DNA from 2 places in the Staphylococcus saccharolyticus genome. Region 2 is predicted to be linked to the other one. Evidence: a T-box and tRNA genes for the amino acid it is inferred to sense, from the RefSeq annotation. Region 2 holds a T-box; the other holds one or more tRNA genes.
What was found. The T-box of region 2 lies ahead of DYE57_RS05550 (valine--tRNA ligase). A T-box ahead of a tRNA ligase gene usually reads a tRNA of that ligase, here a tRNA-Val.
Positions count from the first base shown of each region.

Region 1: it has a tRNA-Val gene. The T-box ahead of DYE57_RS05550 (valine--tRNA ligase) is inferred to sense a tRNA for this amino acid. The anticodon was not compared.

Region 1 covers NZ_UHDZ01000001.1:954,999-961,180, reverse strand. Annotated here, with positions in the region: tRNA gene DYE57_RS04705 (tRNA-Phe) at 1-27, opposite strand, end outside; tRNA gene DYE57_RS04700 (tRNA-Asp) at 45-120, opposite strand; tRNA gene DYE57_RS04695 (tRNA-Met) at 135-208, opposite strand; tRNA gene DYE57_RS04690 (tRNA-Ser) at 219-311, opposite strand; tRNA gene DYE57_RS04685 (tRNA-Asp) at 348-423, opposite strand; tRNA gene DYE57_RS04680 (tRNA-Ser) at 433-522, opposite strand; tRNA gene DYE57_RS04675 (tRNA-Ile) at 532-605, opposite strand; tRNA gene DYE57_RS04670 (tRNA-Met) at 633-706, opposite strand; tRNA gene DYE57_RS04665 (tRNA-Ala) at 733-808, opposite strand; tRNA gene DYE57_RS04660 (tRNA-Pro) at 824-897, opposite strand; tRNA gene DYE57_RS04655 (tRNA-Arg) at 907-980, opposite strand; tRNA gene DYE57_RS04650 (tRNA-Leu) at 996-1,084, opposite strand; tRNA gene DYE57_RS04645 (tRNA-Gly) at 1,092-1,166, opposite strand; tRNA gene DYE57_RS04640 (tRNA-Leu) at 1,170-1,252, opposite strand; tRNA gene DYE57_RS04635 (tRNA-Lys) at 1,261-1,336, opposite strand; tRNA gene DYE57_RS04630 (tRNA-Thr) at 1,343-1,418, opposite strand; tRNA gene DYE57_RS04625 (tRNA-Val) at 1,425-1,500, opposite strand; rRNA gene rrf (5S ribosomal RNA) at 1,512-1,626, opposite strand; rRNA gene DYE57_RS04615 (23S ribosomal RNA) at 1,693-4,614, opposite strand; tRNA gene DYE57_RS04610 (tRNA-Ala) at 4,847-4,922, opposite strand; tRNA gene DYE57_RS04605 (tRNA-Ile) at 4,942-5,018, opposite strand; rRNA gene DYE57_RS04600 (16S ribosomal RNA) at 5,113-6,182, opposite strand, start outside.
Region 2 covers NZ_UHDZ01000001.1:1,129,081-1,135,262, reverse strand. Annotated here, with positions in the region: gene DYE57_RS05555 (bifunctional folylpolyglutamate synthase/dihydrofolate synthase) at 1-271, opposite strand, end outside; gene DYE57_RS05550 (valine--tRNA ligase) at 282-2,912, opposite strand; T-box leader at 2,955-3,188, opposite strand; gene DYE57_RS05545 (DNA-3-methyladenine glycosylase I) at 3,246-3,806, shown strand; partial or broken gene DYE57_RS05540 (AbrB family transcriptional regulator) at 3,913-4,970, opposite strand; gene hemL (glutamate-1-semialdehyde 2,1-aminomutase) at 5,197-6,182, opposite strand, start outside.

The DNA.
Region 1 (6,182 bases), 170 kb from region 2:
TTGCTCTACCAACTGAGCTACTGAACCTAAATAATAATTCGTAATGGCGGTCTCGACGGGAATCGAACCCGCGATCTCCTACGTGACAGGCAGGCGTGTTAACCGCTACACTACACGACCTATAAAAGATAATATTGCGGGAGGCGGATTTGAACCACCGACCTTCGGGTTATGAGCCCGACGAGCTACCGAACTGCTCCATCCCGCGATAATAATAATGGCGGAGGAAGAGGGATTTGAACCCCCGCGGCCCGTTAAGGCCCTGTCGGTTTTCAAGACCGATCCCTTCAGCCGGACTTGGGTATTCCTCCACTATTTATAGGCAAATCGCTACTATAATTCTAAAATGGCGGTCCCGACGGGAATCGAACCCGCGATCTCCTGCGTGACAGGCAGGCGTGTTAACCGCTACACTACGGGACCATCAAAAAACGGAGGAAGAGGGATTCGAACCCCCGCGAGCCGTTAAGCCCCTGTCGGTTTTCAAGACCGATCCCTTCAGCCGGACTTGGGTATTCCTCCAAAATTATATGGACCTTGCAGGACTCGAACCTGCGACCGAACGGTTATGAGCCGTTAGCTCTAACCAACTGAGCTAAAGGTCCTAAATATAATTCTACAACTAATAGTAGTGGCGGTGGAGGGGATCGAACCCCCGGCCTCACGGGTATGAACCGTACGCTCTAGCCAGCTGAGCTACACCGCCGTTATGTAGTTTGTAAATTTTAATAATGGTGGAGACTAGCGGGATCGAACCGCTGACCTCCTGCGTGCAAAGCAGGCGCTCTCCCAGCTGAGCTAAGCCCCCAAAAAAAATGTACTATCGGGAAGACAGGATTCGAACCTACGCCCCCTTGGTCCCAAACCAAGTGCTCTACCAAGCTGAGCTAATTCCCGTAGAATAAACGCGCCCGATAGGAGTCGAACCCATAACCTTTTGATCCGTAGTCAAACGCTCTATCCAGTTGAGCTACGGGCGCATTATTAAATAAATATGGTGCCGAGGACCGGAATTGAACCGGTACGGTGATCTCTCACCGCAGGATTTTAAGTCCTGTGCGTCTGCCAGTTCCGCCACCCCGGCAAAATAATGGAGCGGAAGACGGGATTCGAACCCGCGACCCCCACCTTGGCAAGGTGGTGTTCTACCACTGAACTACTTCCGCATATGCGGGTGAAGGGATTCGAACCCCCACGCCGTAAAGGCGCTAGATCCTAAGTCTAGTGCGTCTGCCAATTCCGCCACACCCGCGTAAGTAATGGTGAGCCATAGAGGATTCGAACCTCTGACCCTCTGATTAAAAGTCAGATGCTCTACCAACTGAGCTAATGGCTCAAAAGATGGTGCCGGCCAGAGGACTTGAACCCCCAACCTACTGATTACAAGTCAGTTGCTCTACCAATTGAGCTAGGCCGGCTATCAATGGTGGAGAATGACGGGTTCGAACCGCCGACCCTCTGCTTGTAAGGCAGATGCTCTCCCAGCTGAGCTAATTCTCCGAATATAATTTGCCTGGCAACGTCCTACTCTAGCGGAACGTCAGTCCGACTACCATCGGCGCTAAGGAGCTTAACTTCTGTGTTCGGCATGGGAACAGGTGTGACCTCCTTGCCATTGTCACCAGACAAGTGAATGTTTATACATTCAAAACTAGATAGTAAGTAAGGTTTTGTGTCGCAAAACATTTTTATTTGATTAAGTCTTCGATCGATTAGTATTCGTCAGCTCCACGTGTCACCACGCTTCCACCTCGAACCTATTAACCTCGTCATCTTCGAGGGATCTTATAACCGAAGTTGGGAAATCTCATCTTGAGGAGGGCTTCATGCTTAGATGCTTTCAGCACTTATCCCGTCCATACATAGCTACCCAGCTATGCCGTTGGCACGACAACTGGTACACCAGAGGTATGTCCATCCCGGTCCTCTCGTACTAAGGACAGCTCCTCTCAAATTTCCTACGCCCACGACGGATAGGGACCGAACTGTCTCACGACGTTCTGAACCCAGCTCGCGTACCGCTTTAATGGGCGAACAGCCCAACCCTTGGGACCGACTACAGCCCCAGGATGCGATGAGCCGACATCGAGGTGCCAAACCTCCCCGTCGATGTGAACTCTTGGGGGAGATAAGCCTGTTATCCCCGGGGTAGCTTTTATCCGTTGAGCGATGGCCCTTCCATATGGAACCACCGGATCACTAAGTCCGTCTTTCGACCCTGCTCGACTTGTAAGTCTCGCAGTCAAGCTCCCTTATGCCTTTACACTCTGTGAATGATTTCCAACCATTCTGAGGGAACCTTTGAGCGCCTCCGTTACCTTTTAGGAGGCGACCGCCCCAGTCAAACTGCCCACCTGACACTGTCTCCCACCACGATAAGTGGTGCGGGTTAGAAAGCCAACACAGCTAGGGTAGTATCCCACCAACGCCTCCACATAAGCTAGCGCTCACGTTTCAATGGCTCCTACCTATCCTGTACAAGCTGTGCCGAATTTCAATATCAGGCTACAGTAAAGCTCCACGGGGTCTTTCCGTCCTGTCGCGGGTAACCTGCATCTTCACAGGTACTATGATTTCACCGAGTCTCTCGTTGAGACAGTGCCCAAATCGTTACGCCTTTCGTGCGGGTCGGAACTTACCCGACAAGGAATTTCGCTACCTTAGGACCGTTATAGTTACGGCCGCCGTTTACTGGGGCTTCGATTCGTGGCTTCGCAGAAGCTAACCACTCCTCTTAACCTTCCAGCACCGGGCAGGCGTCAGCCCCTATACATCACCTTACGGTTTAGCAGAGACCTGTGTTTTTGATAAACAGTCGCTTGGGCCTATTCACTGCGGCTCTTCTGGGCGTAAACCCTAAAGAGCACCCCTTCTCCCGAAGTTACGGGGTCATTTTGCCGAGTTCCTTAACGAGAGTTCGCTCGCTCACCTTAGAATTCTCATCTTGACTACCTGTGTCGGTTTGCGGTACGGGCACCTGTTATCTATCTAGAGGCTTTTCTCGGCAGTGTGAAATCAACGACTCGAGGAAACAATTTCCTCTCCCCATCACAGCTTAGCCTGATGAGTGCCGGATTTGCCTAACACTCAGCCTTACTGCTTAGACGTGCACTCCAACAGCACGCTTCGCCTATCCTACTGCGTCCCCCCATCGATTAAAACGATACTAAGTGGTACAGGAATATCAACCTGTTATCCATCGCCTACGCCTGTCGGCCTCAGCTTAGGACCCGACTAACCCAGAGCGGACGAGCCTTCCTCTGGAAACCTTAGTCAATCGGTGGACGGGATTCTCACCCGTCTTTCGCTACTCACACCGGCATTCTCACTTCTAAACGCTCCACATGTCCTTGCGATCATGCTTCAACGCCCTTAGAACGCTCTCCTACCATTGTCCGAAGGACAATCCACAGCTTCGGTAATATGTTTAGCCCCGGTACATTTTCGGCGCAGTGTCACTCGACTAGTGAGCTATTACGCACTCTTTAAATGATGGCTGCTTCTAAGCCAACATCCTAGTTGTCTGGGCAACGCCACATCCTTTTCCACTTAACATATATTTGGGGACCTTAGCTGGTGGTCTGGGCTGTTTCCCTTTCGAACACGGACCTTATCACCCATGTTCTGACTCCCAAGTTAAATTAATTGGCATTCGGAGTTTGTCTGAATTCGGTAACCCGAGAGAAGCCCCTCGTCCAAACAGTGCTCTACCTCCAATAATCATCACTTGAGGCTAGCCCTAAAGCTATTTCGGAGAGAACCAGCTATCTCCAAGTTCGATTGGAATTTCTCCGCTACCCTCAGTTCATCCGCTCACTTTTCAACGTAAGTCGGTTCGGTCCTCCATTCAGTGTTACCTGAACTTCAACCTGACCAAGGGTAGATCACCTGGTTTCGGGTCTACGACCAAATACTCAACGCCCTATTCAGACTCGCTTTCGCTACGGCTCCACATTCGCTGCTTAACCTTGCATCAGATCGTAACTCGCCGGTTCATTCTACAAAAGGCACGCCATCACCCATTAACGGGCTCTGACTACTTGTAAGCACACGGTTTCAAGTTCTCTTTCACTCCCCTTTCGGGGTACTTTTCACCTTTCCCTCACGGTACTGGTTCACTATCGGTCACTAGAGAGTATTTAGCCTTAGGAGATGGTCCTCCCAGATTCCGACGGAATTTCACGTGCTCCGTCGTACTCAGGATCCACTCAAGAGAGAATACGTTTTCGACTACAGGATTATTACCTTCTTTGATTCATCTTTCCAGATGATTCGTCTAACATGTTCTTTTGTAACTCCGTATAGAGTGTCCTACAACCCCAACAAGCAAGCTTGTTGGTTTGGGCTCTTCCCGTTTCGCTCGCCGCTACTCAGGGAATCGATTTTTCTTTCTTTTCCTCCGGGTACTAAGATGTTTCAGTTCTCCGGGTCTGCCTTCTGACATGCTATGAATTCACATGTCAATAACATGACATCACTCATGTTGGGTTCCCCCATTCGGAAATCTCTGGATCAACGCTTACTTACAGCTACCCAAAGCATATCGTCGTTAGTAACGTCCTTCATCGGCTTCTAGTGCCAAGGCATCCACCGTGCGCCCTTAATAACTTAATCTCTGTTTTCGCTCAACTTTAAGTCAATCGCTTTCATATGGCTTCGTTTCCATTCGTTACCTGAAAAACGATTTCTTTTAAAGTTTAAAACAAAAACACGTTATTAATCTTGTGAGTGTTCTTTCGAACACTAGCGATTATTTATGAATTCAAGCTTATTTAAAACTCTATTCACTCGGTTTTGCTTGGTAAAATCTTTACTTACTTATCTAGTTTTCAATGTACAATAAAAATGGTGGAGACTAGCGGGATCGAACCGCTGACCTCCTGCGTGCAAAGCAGGCGCTCTCCCAACTGAGCTAAGCCCCCAAAATATGTAATTAATAAATGGTGGGCCTAAGTGGACTCGAACCACCGACCTCACGCTTATCAGGCGTGCGCTCTAACCAGCTGAGCTATAGGCCCATTTTCACTTGAATGATAATAAACATTCAAAACTGAATACAATATGTCACGTTATTCCTCATCTTCTACGAAGATATTCCGAATATATCCTTAGAAAGGAGGTGATCCAGCCGCACCTTCCGATACGGCTACCTTGTTACGACTTCACCCCAATCATTTGTCCCACCTTCGACGGCTAGCTCCAAAAGGTTACTCCACCGGCTTCGGGTGTTACAAACTCTCGTGGTGTGACGGGCGGTGTGTACAAGACCCGGGAACGTATTCACCGTAGCATGCTGATCTACGATTACTAGCGATTCCAGCTTCATATAGTCGAGTTGCAGACTACAATCCGAACTGAGAACAACTTTATGGGGTTTGCTTGACCTCGCGGTTTCGCTGCCCTTTGTATTGTCCATTGTAGCACGTGTGTAGCCCAAATCATAAGGGGCATGATGATTTGACGTCATCCCCACCTTCCTCCGGTTTGTCACCGGCAGTCAACTTAGAGTGCCCAACTTAATGATGGCAACTAAGCTTAAGGGTTGCGCTCGTTGCGGGACTTAACCCAACATCTCACGACACGAGCTGACGACAACCATGCACCACCTGTCACTCTGTCCCCCGAAGGGGAAAACTCTATCTCTAGAGGGGTCAGAGGATGTCAAGATTTGGTAAGGTTCTTCGCGTTGCTTCGAATTAAACCACATGCTCCACCGCTTGTGCGGGTCCCCGTCAATTCCTTTGAGTTTCAACCTTGCGGTCGTACTCCCCAGGCGGAGTGCTTAATGCGTTAGCTGCAGCACTAAGGGGCGGAAACCCCCTAACACTTAGCACTCATCGTTTACGGCGTGGACTACCAGGGTATCTAATCCTGTTTGATCCCCACGCTTTCGCACATCAGCGTCAGTTACAGACCAGAAAGTCGCCTTCGCCACTGGTGTTCCTCCATATCTCTGCGCATTTCACCGCTACACATGGAATTCCACTTTCCTCTTCTGCACTCAAGTTTTCCAGTTTCCAATGACCCTCCACGGTTGAGCCGTGGGCTTTCACATCAGACTTAAAAAACCGCCTACGCGCGCTTTACGCCCAATAATTCCGGATAACGCTTGCCACCTACGTATTACCGCGGCTGCTGGCACGTAGTTAGCCGTGGCTTTCTGATTAGGTGCCGTCAAGACG
Region 2 (6,182 bases):
TAATTGGAATACCGTTTAAACTAATACGTTCATTAAAGATTTCTATAAATGGTGAAGTAAATGTACCAATATCATAGCCATTTTCAACTAAAGCTGTTCTGAGATATGCAACCGTAGACCCTTTACCATTTGTGCCACCTATGTGAATACCTCTTATCTTATCTTGAGGATTATTAAATTGTTCTAACATCCATTCCATACGTTTGACACCAGGTTTAATACCAAATTTTGATCTTTCGTGTATCCAATACAAGCTGTCTAGGTAATTCATGATCATACTCCTATGCTTTTAATTGTTCGATTCTTGATTTAACTCCATTATATTTTTCTTGATAATGTCGTTGCTTTTCTTTTTCTTCATTAATAATTCTCTCTGGAGCTTTATTAACAAAGTTTTCATTTGATAATTTTTTATCTACTCTATCTAACTCACTTTGAAGCTTGTCTAATTCTTTTTCTAGGCGAGCAATTTCCTTGTCCATATTAATGAGGCCTTCAAGAGGTAAAACAACTTTACCTGCTACAACAACTGAAGTCATCGCTTTTTCAGGTATAGAAATCTCTGTATCAATTGTTAAATCACTTGGATTACAGAACTTGTTAAGATAACTTGTATTATCTTTAAGTGTTTGAGTCGCCGTTTCATCTTTAGTTTGAATTAAGATAGGAATTGATTTAGAAAGTGGTGTATTCACTTCCACTCTTGATTGACGAACAGATTTAATGATTTCAACTAATTGTTGCATTGTTTGCTTACTTTCTTCAAACATTAATGTTTCTTTTACAGTTGGCCATTCTGCATTAACTATTGTCTCCCCTTTATGAGGTAAACTTCGCCAAATACTTTCTGTAACAAAAGGCATAAATGGATGCAACATCTTCATTATTTTATCCAACACATAACTTAAAACAGAACGAGTAGTTTGCTTTTGCGATTCGTCCTCACCGTTCATTGGTATTTTACTCATTTCGATGTACCAATCACAAAACTCATCCCAGATAAAGTTATATAAAGCTCGACCTACTTCACCAAATTCATATTTATCACTTAATTCAGTTACCGTACTTATTGTTTCATTTAAACGTGTTAATATCCATTTATCTGCTAATGATAAATCTCCAGTTAAGTCAATATCATCTACTGTAAAATCAGCACCAATATTCATTAAACTAAAACGTGCAGCATTCCAAATTTTATTAATAAAATTCCAAACTGATTCCACTTTTTCTGTTGAAAAACGTAAATCATGTCCAGGAGATGATCCAGTGGCAAGGAAATATCTTAAACTATCAGCACCGTATTCATTAATGACATCCATAGGATCCACACCATTACCTAATGATTTACTCATTTTACGACCATCTTCGGCTCTAACTAATCCGTGAAGTAATACATCATTAAATGGACGTGTATTCGTAAATTCTAATCCTTGGAAAATCATTCTAGCTACCCAAAAGAAAATAATATCATATCCAGTGACCAAAGCATTAGTTGGGTAATAGCGCTTAAAGTCCTCTACATCAATATCTGGCCAACCCAGTGTTGAGAACGGCCATAATGCACTAGAAAACCATGTATCAAGTACATCTTCATCTTGAACCCAATTTTCAATGTCACTTGGTGCATCTTCACCTACATAAATTTCACCAGTCTCTTTGTGATACCACGCTGGAATTTGATGTCCCCACCAAAGTTGGCGAGAAATTGTCCAATCTCTGATTTCCTTCATCCATCTATTAAATGTATTTTCAAATCGACCAGGGAAAAAGTCAATTCTATCTTTAGTTTTTTGGTTATCTAGTGCTCTTTGTGCTAAAGGCTTCATTTTTACAAACCATTGCGTAGATAAATACGGTTCTACTATAGCACCAGATCTCTCAGAGTGACCGACAGAATGCATATGCTCTTCTATTTTAATAACTAAATCTTGTTCTTTCAAATCTTCAACAAGCTGTTTACGACATTCAAAACGATCCATTCCTTCGTATTTATCTGCTTGCTCATTCATCTTGCCATATTTATCCATGACAATAATATTTTCCAATTGATGTCTTTGACCAATTTCAAAATCATTTGGGTCGTGTGCTGGAGTAACTTTCATAGCACCTGAACCAAATTCTATATCAACATACTCATCAGCTAAGATTGGCAACTCCCTACCAACTATTGGTAAAACTACCTTTTTACCTATTACACCTTTGTAACGTTCATCATTTGGATTAACAACAATTGCAGTATCTCCAAGCATTGTTTCTGGACGAGTAGTAGCTATTTCAATATAACCTTCTCCATCAACGTATGGATATTTAAAATGATAGAAAGCACCTTGAACATCTTCATGAATCACTTCAATATCTGATAAAGCTGTTCTAGCTTTTGGATCCCAATTGATGATTCTCTCACCTCTGTAGACAATACCTTTGTTGTATAAATCTATAAACACTTTTCTTACAGCTTTACTTAAACCTTTATCAAGAGTGAAACGTTCTCTACTATAGTCCAAACCCAGACCCAATTTAGCCCATTGTTGTCTAATGAATGAAGCATACTCTTCCTTCCAATCCCAAGCTTGTTCTAAAAACTTCTCTCTACCTAAATCATGTCTAGATATACCTTGTTCATTCAGTTTTGCCTCAACTTTTGCTTGAGTTGCTATACCTGCATGATCCATGCCAGGAAGATATAAAGTATCATAACCTTGCATACGTTTCATACGCGTAATAATATCTTGTAATGTTGTATCCCAAGCATGTCCTAAATGTAATTTTCCAGTAACATTTGGGGGTGGAATTACGATTGTATAAGCCTCTTTAGATTTATCTTCTGATGGTTTAAAGTAACCATTCTTAACCCATTCGTCATAACGACCCTTTTCAACTTCTCTTGGATCGTATTTTGGTTTCATCTCCATTAAAAATACCTCCTAATATAAATAAAAACATCCGACCTATAAAAATAGGACGGATGTTCCGTGGTACCACCTATATTCAAGAAGAACTATTTAAGCTTAGTTCTTCAAGCACTTAAGTATTATGATTAACGCTCAAACACGCTTTTACTTACTCAGTGTTGTTCAGTAAAAGTTCAATACAGGGCTACCTTCAGTTAAAATCATTTACATATTTACACCTACCATATGCTCTCTTTAAAATGATAAGAACCTACTCTTCCCTCATAATATATTCATTTACTCACTTATAGTATAATGGATGAATGAATAAGTCAATGTATAGGAGGTAAAATTATGAAAGAGTGTGCTTTTAACACTGATGACCCAGTTTATTTAGAGTATCATGATTATTTTTGGGGGCAACCTTTATACGACAGCAAAGATTTGTTTAAACTTATGGCTTTGGAATCTCAACATGCAGGTTTATCTTGGCTGACAATTTTGAAAAAGAAAGCATCTTATGAAGAAGCCTTTTATTATTTTGATCCAAAGCAAGTTTCTCAAATGACTAAAAAAGACATCGATCGATTAATGAAATTTCCTAATATCGTCCATAATCGTAAAAAACTAGAAGCTATTGTAAGCCAAGCTCAAGGTTATCTAAAAATTGAAGAGGGTTATGATAGCTTTAGTGATTTCTTATGGTCATATGTAGATTATAAGCCTATTGATATGGGATATAAAAAACCAAGAGATCGTAAAAATGTTGATGCACGTGCGACGCAACTCTCTAAAGATTTAAAAAAATACGGTTTTAAATTTTTAGGACCTGTCACTGTTTTCACTTTCTTAGAGGCTGCAGGATTATACGACGCTCACTTAGAAGGTTGTTCTGCTAAACCTAAACACTCATAATTCAGAGTGTTAAATTATAAGTATAATACCACCCAATGATTTTGAAATGAGACCATTAGAATGTTGCGCTAACATTCAACTATTAGAAGCACTTTGGGTGACTGTATTATTTTACTTTGAATTTTAAGAAATAACTAATAAGAGGCGCTATGATAAACAATATGAAGAAAATTCTAAAGATATAATAACTAGATATCATCGCTACATCTGCACCGATAGCAATAGCAACTAAAACAATCTGACTCATACCTCCAGGTGCTGCTCCTAAAAACAACTCATTTATTGAATGATTAGTCAATAAATGAATGATTAAAACCATTATAAACGTTGTAAGAATTAGCATCATATTTTGAAATGCTATAGCAACAGCAATTCTTCCTTTTAAATCATTTAATAAGTGTGCTATTTGCAATCCTATTCGAATCATATATTAATTGTGCTATAGCTAATAACCAATAATCTAAAGTAAAAGTTAAATTGGTAGTTAAATTCCACACTATAAGTACCGCAATAGAAGCAAGCAATTGTTTAATAGGAAAATTAACTTTTGACATTATGAAATAAACAATAGTAATGATGAGTAACAACAACACAATTTGCCAAATCTCTAAGGCACGTGATAAAGGAATCGTGCTATTGATACCCACTTCTTTTGAACTAGATGAATCTTGAAAAAATATGATATGAGTGGCACTAAAATTACAACAAATATATACGAGAGGTTTGAGTTAATCTTACAACTAAAATATTAGCATTTTTATTTTCTTCAGCAATAATAAGCATTTGACTTAGGGCACCTGGAATGACACTTAATATAGCAGTCTCAATATTAACCTTTGCAATTTTCTTAAAAAAGAAAGCAATAAGTAGTGATATAACAATTAATAAAACTGTAACGATAATGATAGTTAACCAATTATTACTAATATCACCGATAACGCTTTTAGTAAAAGTAGAACCTATCTCTATACCTAAAAAAATCAAACCCATTTGACTGAGCCAAAACAGCCATTTGATTGTCAATTTGAACACACGCACGCATAGAATCGTCGCAATAATAGGTCCAAACATAAATGGTAGCAGAATGTGTGAAACTTTTAGAATAAAACTAATGATGATAGCAGTGATTAATATAATAAGATTATTTCTCTGTAAGTGATTCATTTTGAACACGCTACTTTCATATATATGAGTCATATAATAATGCAAGGAATATTTTTTGTGTTAAAAATTATTAGCTTTCTATTTATACGTGGTTATAATTAGCTTTAGGCTAGTAACTTTTTCATATAACTATAATGTAGTACTTGTAGAAATGTAACTAAAGGCTGAGATATTTTCAAGTTTTATCCCAGCCTTAACTACAATATAGCTAATTAATTTAAAACTATCATACTATTCGACTAAGCACATTATCAAATGCCTGAACAGTTTTTTCTATATCTTTTTTAGTATGTGCCATAGACAAGAAAGTACCTTCGAATTGTGAAGGAGGCAAGAATACTCCTTCTTTAGCCATTTCTCTATACATGTTACTAAATAGTTCTAAATCACTTTTATTTGCTTCCTCAAAGTTAGTCACTGGCCCTTCATTCAAGAAATAACCAATCATCGAACCAGCACGATTAACTGTAATTGGCACGTTATGTTTTGCAAACACTTCTTTTAATCCTTTTTCAAGAATATCACCTAAAGCATTAAAGTAGTCGTAAGATTCAGGTGTTAACTGACTTAACGTTTCATATCCGCTTGTCATTGCTAATGGATTTCCTGATAACGTTCCCGCTTGATAAATCGTTCCGACTGGTGCAATTTGATCCATAATTTCCTTTTTACCGCCAAAGGCACCTACAGGCAATCCGCCACCAATCACTTTTCCTAAACAAGTTAAATCAGGTGTTACACCGAAATATCCTTGAGCACAATGATAACCTATTCGGAAACCTGTCATAACTTCATCAAAAATGAGTAAAGCACCATATTCAGTCGTAATATCACGTAATCCTTGTAAAAATCCTTCTACAGGAGGAACGACACCCATATTACCTGCAACTGGCTCTACAATAACACCTGCAATGTCATCACCATACTTTTCAAAAGCTAGACGAAGTGATTTTAAATCATTGTATGGTACTGTAATAGTATTTTTAGCAATACCTTCAGGTACGCCAGGTGAGTCTGGTAAACCTAACGTAGCTACTCCAGAACCCGCTTTAATTAAAAGTGAGTCACTATGACCGTGATAACATCCTTCAAATTTAATAATTTTATTTCGTCCATTATATCCTCTAGCTAAACGGAGTGTGTCTAAAGTAGCTTCTGTTCCAGAAGAAACCATTCTTACTTTTTCAATAGACGGAACACGTTCAATAACTA